2 regions of the Brevibacillus sp. WF146 genome follow, and region 1 is predicted to be linked to the other one. Evidence: riboswitches for the same ligand, from Rfam matches in the RefSeq annotation. Region 1 holds a riboswitch; the other holds the start of a gene.
What was found. A riboswitch is a leader RNA that binds a small molecule or an ion and turns the genes downstream of it on or off. The one in region 1 is predicted to bind cyclic di-GMP.
Positions count from the first base shown of each region.

Region 2: linked by a shared signal. The riboswitch ahead of A6764_RS03820 (methyl-accepting chemotaxis protein) and the one ahead of A6764_RS07540 (acyl-CoA dehydrogenase family protein) in region 1 are both predicted to bind cyclic di-GMP.

Region 1 is NZ_CP109943.1:1,541,484-1,551,240, reverse strand. It holds gene A6764_RS07560 (Gfo/Idh/MocA family protein) at 1-303, opposite strand, end outside; gene A6764_RS07555 (LacI family DNA-binding transcriptional regulator) at 700-1,704, opposite strand; gene A6764_RS07550 (DUF421 domain-containing protein) at 2,096-2,809, shown strand; gene A6764_RS07545 (hypothetical protein) at 3,191-3,823, opposite strand; cyclic di-GMP riboswitch class I at 4,169-4,254, shown strand; gene A6764_RS07540 (acyl-CoA dehydrogenase family protein) at 4,424-5,620, shown strand; gene A6764_RS07535 (citrate synthase/methylcitrate synthase) at 5,670-6,761, shown strand; gene A6764_RS07530 (MFS transporter) at 6,788-7,951, shown strand; gene A6764_RS07525 (methyl-accepting chemotaxis protein) at 7,992-9,757, shown strand, end outside.
Region 2 is NZ_CP109943.1:773,482-780,435, forward strand. It holds gene A6764_RS03805 (IS3 family transposase) at 389-1,306, opposite strand; gene A6764_RS03810 (helix-turn-helix domain-containing protein) at 1,210-1,548, opposite strand; gene A6764_RS03815 (hypothetical protein) at 2,289-3,725, shown strand; cyclic di-GMP riboswitch class I at 4,254-4,338, shown strand; gene A6764_RS03820 (methyl-accepting chemotaxis protein) at 4,615-6,144, shown strand; gene A6764_RS03825 (ATP-grasp domain-containing protein) at 6,318-6,954, shown strand, end outside.

The sequences.
Region 1 (9,757 bases):
CAACGACGTGGCCATCGGTTTTTCGGAGAACACGTGGATGTTCCGTTTCAAACACGCAAGTACCGGCTCCACGTGCAGCGTATTGGGGGTGGTGACATACACCGCGTCGACGCCAAGATCAAACAGCTCTTCCAGGCTTCCGACCGCTTTCGCCCTCCCCGCCTCAGCCGCCAGGGCCATCGCCCGTCCTTCCAAGATGTCGGCCACGCCCACAATCTCCACCCGTTCATCTCGCTTCAGGATCGAGGCATGTACCTTGGCAATCCCGCCCGCTCCCAAAATGCCAACCTTCACCAACGCCATGCAGCATGTCTCCCTTCTCTCCACACCTATCCCGTATTTCGCCAAATCAGAAAGCGCTTACACTTTTTCCATGACAAATCGCATCCTGCTCGTTTTTTCTCCTCGATCGAAACCGATTGACCGGATGGATCATGCCGCGATGTCACCGCGCTCATGGCTGCAGGACACTCCGTGCTGCGGGTTGCGCAAGCGCTTTCTCTAATTTGTCTTCATTTTACATCCTCCGCCCGCGCCTTGCAACATATTTTTTAGAAAATAAAAAATTGAATGAAAAGTAATGGCGCTTGCGCATCTGTGACAAAAAAAGCGCTCTGCCATCCCCTGCACGTTCGTGAGGAGAGGCAGAGCGCGTGTGTCCGTCAGGATCGTGATGCTTTCGGAAAACTGCCGGCCCGTCTACGGTATGGCCTTCGTGGACTGGCGAATGATCAGCTCGGGCGGTAAAATGACACGCTGCTTCGTCTTTTTTTCCCCCTCGATTTCACGTACCAGCAAATCCATCACCTGACGTCCCATCTCGTCAATCGGCTGGGCGATGGTCGTCAGCGGCGGATCTACGATGGACGCCAATATCGTGTTGTCGAATCCGACAACAGACACATCGTCAGGGATGTGCAGCCCCAGTTCCTTGGCTGCCTGGTAGACGCCAATGGCCAGGAAGTCAAAACAAGCAAAAATCGCTGTCGGCCGTTTGGGTGACGTCAGCAGTTCCCGCGCTGCCCGCTTCCCGTCCTCCAGCGAATAATCCGTCCGGATCACCAGGTCTTCCTCCAGCTCCAAGCCGTTGTCCTCCAGCACCTGCCGAAACGCCTGCAGTCGATATTTATCACTCGTTCGATTCATGTTTCCCAGCAAGATGGCAATCCGTTTGTGCCCCAGCGAAACCAGGTGGGAGGCAGCCTGATACCCCCCCAGATAATCGTCGACAGATACCACGTCGATCGTCAATTCCGGGATGTCCTGCGCAATCAGCGCCACCGGCAGATTCTCCTGCAACAGTTCCTTCAAGACGCGATGATTTCTCGTGGTGGTGCCGATGATGATGCCGTCGACGCTTTTCTGCTTCAACAAGGACAGGTACATGTCTTCCGTTTCCGGGTTGTTGTCCGTGTTGCACATCAACAGGTTAAAGCCCAGTTCCCTTCCCCGGTCCTCCACCCTCCGCGCGACCGCGGCAAAAAAGGGATTGGCAACGTCCGGGATGATGAGTCCGATCGTACGCGTACGCTTTCCCGTCAACGCGGATGCGACCACGCTGGGCTGGTAGCCCAACTGCTCAATCACTTCCAGGACCCGTTTCTTCGTCTTCGCGCTGATCCGGCCGGTATTATTGATCACGCGGGAAACCGTGGATATGGACACGCCCGCTTTCTCCGCAACGTCATAAATGGTTGTCTTCATTTCTCATCCACTTTCGTATCATTCTTTTTCGATTCGGAAATAGGGAAAGCGCTTGCTCTCCTTTCTGTCTTCAGTTTACAGGGTCCCTTTTTGTTTCGCAATTGGATTTTGAGGGAATGATCCCAATTTTCGGGCAATGGCGACGGTCATCGGCGGGATTTTTGCCACAGTTTCCGCCATGCGCAGATGGACTACCCACATACGCATAGAACCCTGGTAACGGATTCGCTCCGGCTCTTGTCGAATCCCTGAATCCCTTGACGAAGGATGGGGGGAATCCTGGGAATCCACTCCATCCATTCGTAAATCGACATGCTTCTCTTCGATTGAAAACAAAAAAATACGGATAAAAATAGTAATGGTTTACAATAACGAATGATGGCGGTGTGAAATGGACTCACATATCTTTGACATCGTTCTTCGATCTGTTCTTGCATTTGCTATTATAATGGTCATTGCTCGTACGCTTGGAAAACCGACGGTTGCCCAACTGACGTATCACGATTTTGTAGCTACGATTACATTGGGCGCGATAACAGCCAATTTGACATTTAACAAGCAAACGAGTGTCTGGGAGTTGATCACCGCATTGCTCACTTTCAGCGGCATAGCGTATTTCCTCATGTATCTAGCACTGAAAAACCGAACGCTCCGTAAATGGTTTTCAGGTCAGCCAACGGTTCTCATCCAAGACGGAAAAATCTTGGAGAATAACATGCGAAAATTGAAACTGACATTAGATACGCTAAATCAGGAATTACGGGAAAAAAATATTTTCAACCTTGAAGAAGTTCAATATGCCGTACTTGAACTGAATGGAAAAATTTCCGTACTTCGAAAACCGAAATACCTACCGGTAACACGAAAAGACTTAAAACTGAAACCCAACATAAGGCAATATTTCCCAATTGAACTGATCATGGACGGCCAAATCATTGAGGACAACTTGAAAGATAACGGGATTACAAAAGAATGGCTCCTATCGCAAGTGAGAAAGCGAGGGCTCTCCATCGAGAAGATTAATTATGCCGTAAAAAGTTCGAATGGATCTTTATATATTGATCCATTCGAAGATCACATTAGCCAACCGATCGATCAGGAATAAGAATCTGCCAAGCGATAGGCCTCCTGCCTCAAGATCACCGGCATACGGTCACGGATGTCTGCGCCAACCTTGTTGGGCCGGCTGGCCGGAACCATTCGCCCCCGCTTCCGGGTCAGGCAGGTAAAACAACATTTCCCTTCGACCCGTTTGTGGATTGCGTGCCATATCAACTCCTTTACACAGTGGTATCGACTGGTCGTAACCCTGTGTAAAGAGATTGGTAGCAAGTCCGCTTTCCTATTTTTTATTGTTCCGGAATCGGATACTCTCTATCCAATATGTCATCCTTGTCACAAACATCCGAATCCTCATCTTCTCCGGCCTGTCTTATTCGATTTCTTTCCTTTTTGATCAGGGAATCAAGATTATATTTTTGCTCCACTACGCACATTTTACTGCCGTCCGCCCCTTCATCGAGCTGGATGTAGACAGGAGCGTCACTGTCCAGGTAATAGCTGACCGGAATGACGGGATCGGTTTTCCTGTAAAATCCGATGGTACCACAGTAGTCGTCCATGTAGTCGGCGACAATAAACTGTCCATTGGAAAGATTTCAGCCTGTCCCGTATGGACGATCTGGTGGTATTGGTTATAGTGCGCCGTCACTTCGAGAAAGGCAGACACATCATAATAGAGTTTCTTCCTTCCACGCCGGCCAATGACCAATGGTTTTCCCTTGAATAGCTTACCTTCAACGATCTCCAGCGCATTTTTCACATAATAGCCCTTTTCATCTTTCTCATCGTAACTGAACGTATAGTACTCCAGGAATTCCCGGATCCGGTCCGTATCATAATACAAGGGAAACTGCACCGAGACGAACAATGTTTTGTTTTTCAGCTCCAACAACGTGAAGAAGAATTCCAGCATTTGAATGCTCTGGCTTTGAAATGAGTCATATTTCATTTCGTAGTCTGGAAGAAAACAGTACTCGTAACAATCCGGCAGCCTGCGCAAGACTCCCTTTTTGATCGCATGCTTGTTCTTTTCTGATGAGAAGTCGATAATCTCCATGGTTGAGTCTCCTTCCGCCTACTCCAGGCCTAAATTTAGCTATTTGACTGTCATAAGTGACTGCTTCTTGGGGTTGATAACTGACTGTGGCTCCAAGCAGCAGCTCTAATGCAATCGTTACTGAAGAAAGTTTGCGGAACATGTTGTCTAAAAATTAAAATGCCCACCTTTATTGAAAATGAGTATAATTTGTTGCTGAGATTTCACCGCTGAAGTTAGGACAATGGAAGTGATACATCGTTTGTCCTTCTTTCAAAACCAACGATAAGTTAATAAAAATTTATGCAAATGGTCTATGATAATTTTTGAAAATGCGTTACAATCGAACTAGCAAAAAGGAAAAATTTACGTTAAGGGCAAACTAACCGAAAGGTTAGGACGCAAAGCTACGGGTCTAAAGTCATAACGACCATGATCGCCGGGCTGCCGGAATTAGTTCTATATCACATGCTCTATTTTCGGCTGCCCTTTTTTGCAAAAGGGGGCTTTTTTATTTTCAAAATGTGAAATGTAGGAGGTTCATCGAAATCAAATAAGTCAAACTCATTTGGCGTACAGTTTATTCCACATTAAAAAACACAGAAAATCGGAGGGAGTACTATGAATTTTGAGTGGACAAAAGACCAAATGATGTGGATTGAAAAGGTCAGACAATTCATGATCGACTTGGATGTAGAAAATGCTTTAAAAAGCGAGAGCGAGCAGCTGCCTTGGCAGATTCGCCAAGCGTCCGGCAAACAGGGACTAATTGGCCTGGATGTTCCGAAGGAATACGGAGGCGAAGGTTTGAGCGCCGTTACAATGGGACTTCTTTACGAGGAATGCGGCAAATTCGGAGTCAACACCCGCGAAGTCATCGGCGCCGGACACGGCAACATGATCGCCAAATTCGGAACTCATGAGCAAAAAAGCAGGTATTTGCCTTCACTCATAAAAGGAGATTTACTGGTGGGCGTCGGTTTGACGGAACCGAACTGCGGTTCCGACCTGGCCGCTATCGAAACGTTCGCTCGCAAAGATGGATCGAATTACATATTGTCGGGCTGCAAGGAATGGGTAAGCCGTGTGGAGGAGGCCGGCGTATTCGTCGTCTTCGCTCAAACGAAGCACGGTTCCGGAACGAAAGGCTTGACCGCCTTCCTTGTCGATATGAACGATCCCAATATCGAGAAATACGCCCTGGAGCCGATGGGAATGAAAGGTTGGTCCTATGGCGGCTTCCGGCTTCACGATGTCGTGATTCCGGCGGAGAACCGATTGGGTCTGGAAGGGGAAGGCTTCCGGATATTCAACCAACACTTCGGCTATTGGCGGGTACTGATGGGAATCATCTGCGTCGGAGCGGCCAGAAAGGCACTGGAGCAAGGCGTGCAGTATGCCAAAGAACGGATGGCCTTCGGCGGTCCGATCGGCCGGTTTCAGTCCGTCATGCACAAAATCGCCGAGCACGCGACCCTTCTGGAAACGGCAAGTCTGCTCAGCCTGAAGGCGCTGGACGTTTTGGACCGCGGTCATTCCAATACAATGGAAGCCTCGATGGCCAAATGGTATTCGACGACCACGGCCTACAAGGCGATCGACGACATGCTGCAGATCCATGGCGCCCGGGGCTACGTCAAGGAATACGGCCTTGAGCAGAAACTGCGCGACGTGCGCGGCCTGATGATAGCCGACGGCAGCACGGACGTGCTGAAATCGTTAATTGGCCGGGATTTGATGGGCAGGGAAATCTACGATGCGATGCTGGGGCGCGCTCGGGAAGAACAACCACTGCGCGTCCTCAATATGGTGCCATAACCTGCCTTACCATATAAAACGGACATCGATATAGACAGGAGAGCGAACCATGACTGTGAATGAAGGACTTGAGAATGTCGTTGTCGCCAAAACCGCGGTCAGCCTTGTCGACGCAGAGAAGGGGAACCTGGTGTACCGGGGATTTCACGCCAGGGATCTGGCCCGCGATAAAAGCTTCGAGGAGGTCGCATATCTTCTCCTGCACGGAAATATGCCGGACGTAGACGAGCGCAAGGACACGCTGGAAAAGTGGGCGTCCGCACGGGAGCTCCCCGCTTCCGTCCGAAACGTCATCGACGCCCTTTCCGAAACGCACGACTTGATGAGCATGCTGCGTACCGCTGTCTCCGCGCTGAGCATCGATAGCCCGGAATATCCGCCTACTTTGCAGCAAGCCACCTCCGTCATCATAAAGCTGCCCGTGATCATCGCTTATTGCTACCGTCGGCTCAAGGGCCTGGAGCCTGTTGCTCCCCGGCCCGACCTCGGGCATACCGCTAACTATTTATACATGCTGAGGGGTACGGAGCCGTCCCCCGTCCATGTTCAGGCGCTGGAAGCTTATTTGAACCTGCTGATGGATCACGGGATGAACAGCTCCACCTTTACCGCCCGCGTGATCGCCTCGACCCGTTCGGATCTCGTTTCCGCGATCACCGGAGCCATCGGCGCTTTGAAAGGACCGCTTCATGGCGGAGCCCCTTCCTTGGTGCTGGACATGCTGAAAGACATCGGCACGAAAGATAACGCTGAGCCGTGGATCAAGCGGCGCTTGGAAAGCGGAGGAAGATTGCCGGGCTTCGGACACCGCGTGTACAAAACGAAAGACCCACGATCCGAAGCTTTAAGGCTCATCGCCACCGAATTGTCAGGCAGTGATGCCTGGCTCGATCTGGCCGTGCACGTGGAGCAAACAGCCCAGGATCTGCTGGCCGTATATAAACCTCACCAAAAGCTGTACACCAATGTGGAGTATTATGCGGCTGCCGTCATGAATGCGATCGGCTTCGAACCGGAGCTGTTCACGCCGACCTTTGCTTTAACGCGGTCGGTAGGCTGGTGCGCGCATATCATTGAAGCCTCCCAAGGCCGTTTGGTGTATCCGGATTCCGCTTACATCGGACGATTGCCTTCTGAATAACGTTTTGGGGAAAAGGAGGCCGATCAATGGCACGCCGACAAATCATTATGTTTTTGGCCACCATGAACGTGTTCATCTTGTTGTACGCGCCTCAGCCGCTGCTGCCGTGGCTGTCCGATAAGTACGGCATCTCGATCGCAACAGCCAGCTTGACGATCTCCCTGACGATCATCGCGCTCGCGGTTTCATCGCTCGCGCTGGCGCCGCTGTTTGATCGGTGGGACCGCAAGAAAGCGATCGGGATTTTTTGCCTGCTGCTGATTGTTCCGAGCGCCATGCTGGCCATAACGGACTCCTTCACCTGGATTTTGGTCTGGCGGGTCGTGCACGGCATGTGCATCCCCGGAGTGACTGCCGTGCTGGTCGCCTACGTGTCCGAAGAATTTCCGGCCGACCGGCGCGGCCGTGCGCTCGGCGCCTACGTCAGCGCCACCGTAGCCGGCGGGTTGGTCGGCCGTGTCATTGCCGGACCGATCGCCGAAGCGTTCTCGTGGCATGCCGTCTTTATCGCTACCGGGTTCTTTTCCCTATTGGTCACCGTTCTCGTATGGCGGTATTTGCCCGCCTCCCAGAATCAAACCAACAGGGCAATCGGCGGGTTTCTGGCGCATTTCCGCAATCCGGCGCTGATCGGCACTTTTTTGATCGGCTTTTCGCAGTTTTTCGCTTTTATCGGCTTTTTCACGTATCTGCCCTTCTATGCTTCCGGCGCTTCGTTTCATCTCAATGCAACACAAATTTCGTTGCTTTATTTTACTTACCTGTTCGGCATCTTTTCCGCTCCGCTGGCGGGGTACTTCTCCGACCGCATCGGCCGGAGAGCGACCATGGCCTTCGGGCATCTGATCGGGGCGTCAGGCATCCTGCTTACGCTTCATCCGTCGTTACCTGCTCTGCTGGCCGGCGCGTCTATTCTCGCGTTTGGAAATTTCGCGTCCCAGTCCGCTACGACAGCCTACGTGACCGATGTCGCGAATGGGTCCAGGGGCGCCGCTTCTTCCCTGTATCTGTTCTTCTTCTATGTCGGCGGAAGTCTCGGCGCTTACATCCCGGGATTATTATGGTCACGTTACGCATGGGACGGTTTGGTCGCGACTACGACATGCATCATTGTACTTGCCCTGCTCAGCAATTATTTCCTGGCAGGAAAAAAGAAGATAACCCATCCCGCAAACACAACGCAAACTTGAGTTATTAGTTAAAGATTACAATTGGAGAGTGTATGCATCGATGATACGTAAAAAAGTAGAAAGGAACCCCAAGCCATCCTCCTTCAAATCTTGGAAATGGAAAAGCATCCTGTCCTCGTTCGCCAGCGTACGCGGCAAACTGTTTCTGTTCTCCTTCCTCATCTTGTTGATTCCGGGGATTGTCATCGGATGGCTGAGCTACGACAAATCGCAATCGCAAATCGAGAAGCTGCTGATGGACAGCGCTACGGAAAACGTGTCTTTAACCAACCGATACATCAACAATTGGATGGATGCGAGACAGAAGGAACTCGACTCGCTATCCAAGCAAATCGCTGACAGCATGAAGCAAAATGCGAACCAGAATTTGCAGGCAATTTTACAGCAATTTCTGAACGATCATCCCGGCGCGAGCATGCCTTTCATCGCTATGGACAACGGGACGTACATCCACGGCTCGAAGGATGCCAAAATCCCCGCCAACTTTAACGCCAGGGAAATGCCCTGGTATAAAGAGGCGGCGAATAAAGATACGGTCATTCTGACCGATCCTTATGCCGACCCGATAAGCGGCGGCGAGTTGGTGATCACGGCAGCCAAAGCGGTACCCGGGCAGTCGGCTGTCGTCGGCTTTAACATCAATCTGGAGGAGCTTCGTAACCTTGTGAAAGATGTCCATATCGGGCAGAAGGGTTACATCGTCATTTACACGAAGAACAAACAATTTTTGCTGCACCCTACGAACAAGATCGGTACGCCAACGGCGCCGCATAACGAAGTGATGTACCGTGAACCGAACGCTTCCGGCTCTTACGAATACATCTTCCAGGGCGAACCTAAGAAAATGATTTATACGACGAATCCGGTCACCGGCTGGAAAGTGGCCGGGAACATGTCGACCAGCGAAATTTCGGACTTGGCCAAACCAATTCTGAACCGCACCCTGCTTGTGGTCGCCGTGGCGCTGCTAATCGGGGCGATCACGATTTATTTCATTATCATGTCGATCATCAGGCCTCTGAACAAATTGGTGGAAGCATCGGGAAAAATCAGCCAAGGCGACTTGACGGAACGCGTGGAAATCACACGGGAAGACGAGATCGGCAAAACGGCCATGAGCTTCAACCAAATGGCAGATTCGCTCCATTCTATTATTAAAGACGTTCGCGACAACGCCACCCAGCTTGCCGACTCCTCCTCCCAGCTGTCGGCCAACTCGCAGCAAAACAACAAGGTATCCGAGCAAATCGCGGAGGCAGCGCAGACGCTTGCAGCCGGTTCCGAGAAGCAGGTCCGGTCGGTGGAAGAAAGCACGAAAGCGATCGCCGAAATTTTGTCCAGTTCGCAGCAAATTATGGCCAATGTCGCCTCGGCTTCGGAGAGCTCGAAATTTTCTTCTGACAAAGCGTTGGAAGGGTATACAGTCCTTCAATCCGTTTCGCAGCAGATGAACTCGATCCAACAAACGGTGAACAGATTGTCGGAATCCGTCCGGGAATTGGGCAGCAGGTCGCAAAAGGTAACGGAAATTATCGGGATCATCGGCGATATCTCTTCCCAGACCAAATTGCTCGCCCTGAATGCCGCGATTGAAGCGGCCAGAGCGGGAGAGCAGGGACGCGGCTTTGCCGTGGTAGCCTCCGAAGTGCGGAAGTTGGCTGAGCAGTCGGCTGTCTCTTCCAAGCAAATCGAGGAAGATCTGCTGGCGATTCGCAATGAAATCAGGCAAACCTCCGAAGCGATGGAAACCGCCACGAAAGAGGTTCAAGACGGGATGGACATGGTCCTTCTCGCGGGTCAGTCCTT
Region 2 (6,954 bases), 770 kb from region 1:
CTTTTCCCTTTGTTTCGGGGGTGCGAATTTCACAAACTTTTGGAACAAGACCAATCGCCGCAGCAAAGTCGGCAGAAAGCGGATGTCAGCGAGGGATCATTTCCCATGCGCAGTACGACTGTTTTCATCTGATCGGTCAGCATCACTTTGGGGATACCCCCAACGTATTCAAAGCTTGGAACCTCGAGATTTTCGGGTTCCCTTTTAGGGAATGAATTCACCCCGGGAATGCGGCGAACGTATTTTCACTATCCCATTCCTTAGCATGTGTTTCCCTCCGAAGATTGACTTGGCCTTTAATTATGAAGGGGATATATCGCTAAGGGTGGGTCATTTTTATTCCGGCGTGATCTGACCCCCATTTTGTGGACTGATTGATTTTGACCCATCAGGCACTTTGGAGGAAAAGGTTTCGGAATTCGCTTGGCGACATGCCGTTCAATCGCATTTGTGGCCTTTCGTGGTTATAAAATTCAATATACTTCTTGATTGCTGTTCCCACATCGACGGCTTCATCAAACAAATGCGGGCGCAGTTCTGCTTTCAAGTGGCCGAAAAAGGATTCGATGCAGGCATTATCCAGACAATTCCCTTTTCGAGACATACTCTGAATAATCCCATGCTTTCGCAGCAAGCGGTAATATGCTTTTGTTGTGTAATGCATTCCTTGATCACTGTGAATCAGCAGTTGATGCGTCGAACGGTTTTGGACGGCCTCTTGTACCGTCTCTAGCACAAACTGGACGTCAAGACTGTCACTTAAGCGGTATGAGACCACTTCATTGTTGAAAAGGTCCAAGATGACGGAAAGAAAATATCGTTTTTTTCCAGCTTGCAAATACGTGATGTCAGTAACCCACTTTTGATTGGGATGAGCTGCTTGAAAATGCCGATCCAGAAGATTGGGCGCCAGGGTATGTCTTTTGTATTGAATCCGTGGATAACGTCTACGCCGTATGATCGCCTGCATGTTCATTTGCTTCATCAGCCGATACACACGCTTACGATTGAGATGCAAACCGTATTTTGTGAGCAGTATAGCCTTCATACGACGATAACCATAAATGCCGCCCAGTCTTCGATGCTCAAAGGATATGATTTCACAAACAGCAGCATCTTTTTGCTTTATCCCAGTTTTAAGCCATTTATAATAGCTGCTCCTGGCAATTCCTGCGGCAGCGCACAGCAAAGATACGGGGAATTGGCTGCTTAGTGCTTGAATAACGGCGTATTTTCCGTGTCTGGAGCATCTCTCCTTTCGGTTTTCAATAACTTTTTTAAAAATGCATTTTGAGCTCGTAGCCACTTGTTTTCCTGTTCCAAAGTGAGATTAGAAGGGATTTTTGACAAAGCCTTTTTAAGCCCCTGTCCTCTCCGGTCTTTCAATCCTTCTACTCCATGGATTTTGTATGCATGTACCCAATTTTTCACGTTAGAGTGAGTTTTAAAGCCAAACCGTTTGGCTGCCTCTCGATAGGACAAACCTTCTTCCAATATAGATTTTACAACTTCCAGCTTACATTCAATCGTATGATTTTCATAAGTCATTATCGCTCACTCCCCTTTAAGTCGAAATTCGACCAAATGGGTCAATTTCCTCTGTCTACCATTTGGGGAGCAGTTCAGCGAACCTGGGTCAATTATATCCCGGCGGTGACACTAGAATCAATTCTAGAGGTTCACCATCTAATCTTTGTTCAATAATCCATTCTTTCAATTTGAAAATTTCTCATGTTCTTTCAATCTAATAATTCAAATTATAAAGAATTTGTTTTGTATTGTGTAATAAGATACACATTGGAATTGTTGGGTTCAATATTCTTATACTCACCCCCCAATGATCAATCATCTTTATACCGAATAACATAAATAATTAAAATTTGTCTAATTTTCATCCTTAAATTCTTAACCATGAGGTGAAAGTTATCCAACTATCGTTCATGAAGTCTAGTCTCCCGACCGGTAGCGAGGAGTGAAGCTACTCGGAAATTCTTCCTTATTGAAGATACTGAAAGAGGGGCGTCGGAGGAATTGTAAGGATTTCGATTATATCCCCGGCTCTTCTTATAGCTACCTAAGGAGGGGAGTTTTAAAACTAGCCAACATTCAGGATCCAATGTGTGAGAAAATACGCTGTTTAAATGAGTCAAGCAGTAAAGCATACAAGCGATGACCTATCTTTGATATTTTGAAGTGCATAATATTTGATGTTACTAATAAAATTAGTTATTATTTACTATAGAGTAGTCTATAAGTTGCGAATAGAGAGAGTTTTTTTGGGAGGAAGTATGTTTAAAAAAATTTCTGAGTTACCCACTAGATATGAACCCCTTATAACAACTTTTGGTGAAACGGCGAAGACAACTTTCGTTAGACAAGATCATGACTTAGAGGTGATAAAAAAATTAGCATCTAGAATTGAAAGTTCAAAGCAAAGTAAGTTAATGTTTGTGCTTGCACCAAGTGGTACAGGCAAAACAACATTCATACATAGTTTAGAAGTATTCCTCGCTGATAAGATTTCAAGTGTTAAACGCTTACCGCCTGATTCAGAACTTCCAGTGGACAAAATCCCGGATTATTTAATGAAGATAAAGCGAGATAATTCAATAAAAGTTATAAACTTTGATGGAAGAGAAGCCCCTTTTTTCAATCAGGATCAGTATCAGACCTTTCTTGGTAGACTCAACTCAATTATTCGTACAAGAAATGATCTATTGTTATTGTGGCCTGTTAATGATGAGAATTTTGCAAAAAAACTAGTAGACATTATGTACGTTGTTGGTGGGAAAAGTCCCTTTGGTTCGGAGCCTATTTATAATTTAAAAGGACTTGATCAGAGAGAATATGTAGGTGTTCTTGATCGAATAATGCAGATTGGTAATTGGAAATTGGAAGATGCAGCAATTTCGCGAGAAGAAGTGGAGGAAATAGCGAATAATTCAATTAGGGTGGGCGACTTCTTAGACGATGTGCAAGCTTTAATTACCGAGAGATTTGATACAAGCGATTTAGGCGTACAATTCCCGGAAGTTGTGTTTGTATTATCATCAGGTATAACGAATATTCGGGAAATCTGTAGAAATGTCCGCAGAGCAGATAGTTATTATCTTGAAGCTTCTCGTTTGTTAATGTATACAAAACGTTCAAATGTTGCTGAATGGTGGCAGGAAAGAAATAAAAACCTTCGTACAGCTTTACCATTTGTTATCTCTCTTTTCAATGCACAGTTGTTATCTCTTTCTGGGAGTTCTGTTGTTCATGCAATGCTTAATTATGGACCACTTGATATAAAAGCTCAGATTACAGGTGTACAGGCCAATATTGGAAACGCAAAGAGGGTTATAACATCGTCTGAACTATACAAGTATTCAATTCTGTCTGAAGTTGACAATCGAGAGTACGGATCGTCTGTTAAACAAGAAACTGTTGATGCCTATAGCTTCATACAATCTCTATCGAAGACAAGACACAAAGAAATAAATAGTGCAGTCATGCAATTGTTAATTGAGGCTAATGGTGGATTCTCAAATGTACAATATGAAGTACCTCAAGGAAAAGGGCTTATTGTGGATGCTGTATGTCTCAGAAAGGAAGATGGTAAGAAAATAAACCTTGAATTCCACCATAAAAGTGCCAAGGAAACAAAAAATAATGAAATTGCAATTTATATACTCGAAAAACTTAAAGAATACTCTATTAACTATGGATTAGCCAAACCTTAGGATACTATTAAGGCTACAAATGAACAAAATCAAGTTAGGTGGCAGTTTGGTATAAGTTCCTAAAAAGATTTACTACTCAAACTTTTATAGATCGAATGAGCGTAGAGAAATTCATTGTATCACCGTTTTTCAACTCGGGGTGATTTCTCCGTCTCTACGAGGCTTAAAGTCATCCGATAAGAGGAACTTTTGTTGCAAATAGGTTATATTAGAAAATATATTTAGAAAATATATAATGAGCAATGTCGCCTGCAGGGCGGCTTTTTTATTTTTTCCAGACCAGCAAAAAATCCCACCATGTCACGAAATCCCAACAGTACTCCCGCCCACCGCCCAAAGCCCCTCCATCCCATCACTCCCCTATGAGAAAACTCCCATGCCATCTGAAAAGACTAGGCATGTACATAGTCCGATAAACTTTCTCCGGATAGGAAATATTAACCAGTAACATTTTCGTTATATCATAAAAAGCGACAAAAAATCACAAGATATTACAGAATTCATCAAGACATACTAAATTTCAACAAGGTTCGTTAATGGCAAACTTATCGAAAGATAAGGACGCAAAGCCACGGGTCTAAGGTTGTCAAACTATGATCGCCGGGTTGCCGAAACCGATGTTCTCTATTTCCGGAATAGAGGCTATTCGGGTGACCGAATAGTCTTTTTTGTGAACATGTACCTTCCCCGATTACGCCAGTGCAACAGAGCGAGACTTCGAGCAAGGGGAAAATGTTTCCGCGGCTCTGGTATCGCCTGCCGCTCATCGGTAACCGGGTTTTGCCAGTCCAACCTTTCGAATGGGCGGAAGGGGGTTACAGTTGTGCTCTAGGATGAAAACCTGCTTTTTCATTCCACTCCAAAACAAGAAACGATCGGAGGTAGAAACATGAACGCGACAAGCAAAAAATGGCGCGGCTTCCAATGGTGCGGTTTGCAGATGCGCAGTTTGAAAGCCCGCATCCTCAGCTTATTTGTGATCATTCTCATCCTGCAATTGGGACTTTCCTCATTTGCCATCAGTTATTCCAAACAAAACATTCAGCAGGAGGAGATCAGCAAAACGAGCAGCCTCCTGCAGTCCAAGATTCAACTGATCGGAGAAGAGTTCGACAAAATCGGGTTGGTCAGCAAGCTGGCCAATTCTTCCTACGAGAAAAAGCTGGAGGAACTGCGCGGATATCCCGATGATCTGGTCAACCAGTTGTTTGAGAGCAAGTATCGGATGAGCAACGGTTTGTACTCGTTGGACGAATTTGTCGCCAAAACAAAGGCGAACATCGGGAATGCGCGTATTGAAAAAGGACCGCTGACCGTAGAGCAAAAACGGCAGATCTTGGCGTCCGAGAGCTTTGACGGTCTGTTTGCGACGATTAAGAAGACGATTCCTGAATCGCAATGGTACTATTTTACATCCGTCAACAAGTTCCAAAAAATTTATCCGTTCGTAGAGAACAAGGAAGGCACCTATACAACCGCCAAATCCATGGCCAATGAATTTTTCCAAATTGCCGTTCCCGAAAACAACCCCAACCGGGAGATTAAATGGACGAAGCCTTACAAGGACGATCTGGGAACGGGAATGATGGTGACGGCCTCCATCCCGATTTATGCACAAGACAAGTTCCAGGGCGTCTTCTCCATCGACATTTCCTTGACGGGTGTGGCGGAAATCGCCAATTCGCTGTCGCTGGCCGACGGCACGCACGCCATGGTTGTCGATCCCCATCAAAACATCTTGACGGGCGCCGCCAAAAAGGTGGAGAAAAACCAACAGAACACGCTGAAGGCGTGGATGGTGAAGGTGTTAAACGAACAGAAAGCCAGCGATCTGTATACCGATCAAAACGAACTCGTGTTTGCCAATAAGATTGAGGCGACAGGGTGGTATTTGTTCCTGTGGGTTCCCGTCAGCAGCATTGAAAAACTGTCCGATCAGCAGGTGATGCTGGTCAGCCTGATCATCTTCATGTTCATCGTGGGGATTGTGATCGTTTTCGCGTACATATCCAAACGCCTGAACGTGCTGGCGGACGTACGCGACAGTTTGGTTGCCATCGCCCCGGGCGGCGGGGATCTGACGGGACGCATTCAGGTATCCGGTTCCGAACACATGAAAGAGATCAAAACGTCGATTGAAAGTTCCACGGAGCAGATCAAGACGTTCGAGGCGAATATGGACGCGCAGGCTGACGGAACAGACGCTTCGTCCCAAAATCTGGGTCAGGTAACCGAAAGCATCGCGGAAGTGACGGCGGCTCTGGTGACGATCAGCAACAACATTCAAAATCAAACCGAGCTCCAGTCTGAAATGAGACAGATTGCCGGTCAGATGAAAGCGACCTCCGAACAGCTCAATGAGCTGGTCAAAAAGTTTGTGGTGCGCGGCGATGCCGGTAAAGAGGAACAATCGGCATGATGATGGTGTTTGGATAAACCGTACGTATCTCTGCTCTTGTCCCAGACTCTTGCGAATTTGGGCGTTCCGGCGGTGAAGTGCGGGGATATCCGCATTCCGCTGGACAAAACGCTGGAGATACGGCAGTTGGACGAGGTTGCGGATCGTGTACGCGATCAGGACCTTGCTCTTCTGTGCAATTCCGAGTATGCGGTGGCGTCCGTGTATCCGCTTCTGAAGGGAACGCCGCTCATGGAACAGGCGGAGCTGTTCAAAAACAAGATCAAGTTTCGCGAGACCTTGCGAAAGCTGTATCCGACTTCTTTTTCCGCGAGTGTTCCTATGAGGAGATTTTCCGCCTGCCTGTGGAGACACTCCCGTTTCCCCTGGTGGTCAAGCCGACGAAAGGCTTTCGCAGCGTCGGCGTTTACCTGGTGGAAAAACCGGACGAATGGCCGGCGATGTGCAAGCAGCTGCAGGCGGACATGAGAGCGGCCAAGGAGATTTACCCCGAGTCGGTCGTGAGCGCCAGCAGCTTCATCCTGGAAGCGTGGATCCAGGGAGACGAATACGCGGTCGATGCGTTTTACGATGCGGAGGGGGAACCTGTCGTCCTGAACGTGTTCAAGCGGATGTTTGCGCACGAAGCCGACACGTCCGATCGGATTTATTTCACGGGGAAGAGCGTGCTGCAGGAGGCCCTCGCACAGCGCCTTGCTTTGCAAGCAGGGTTTTTTTATTGGAATCAACCGAGAAGAGGGGAATGGATTAAACAACATCGTCGGCATGACGCACGAGATAACGCACGAGGGAGAAAGGAAGAGGGCAGGG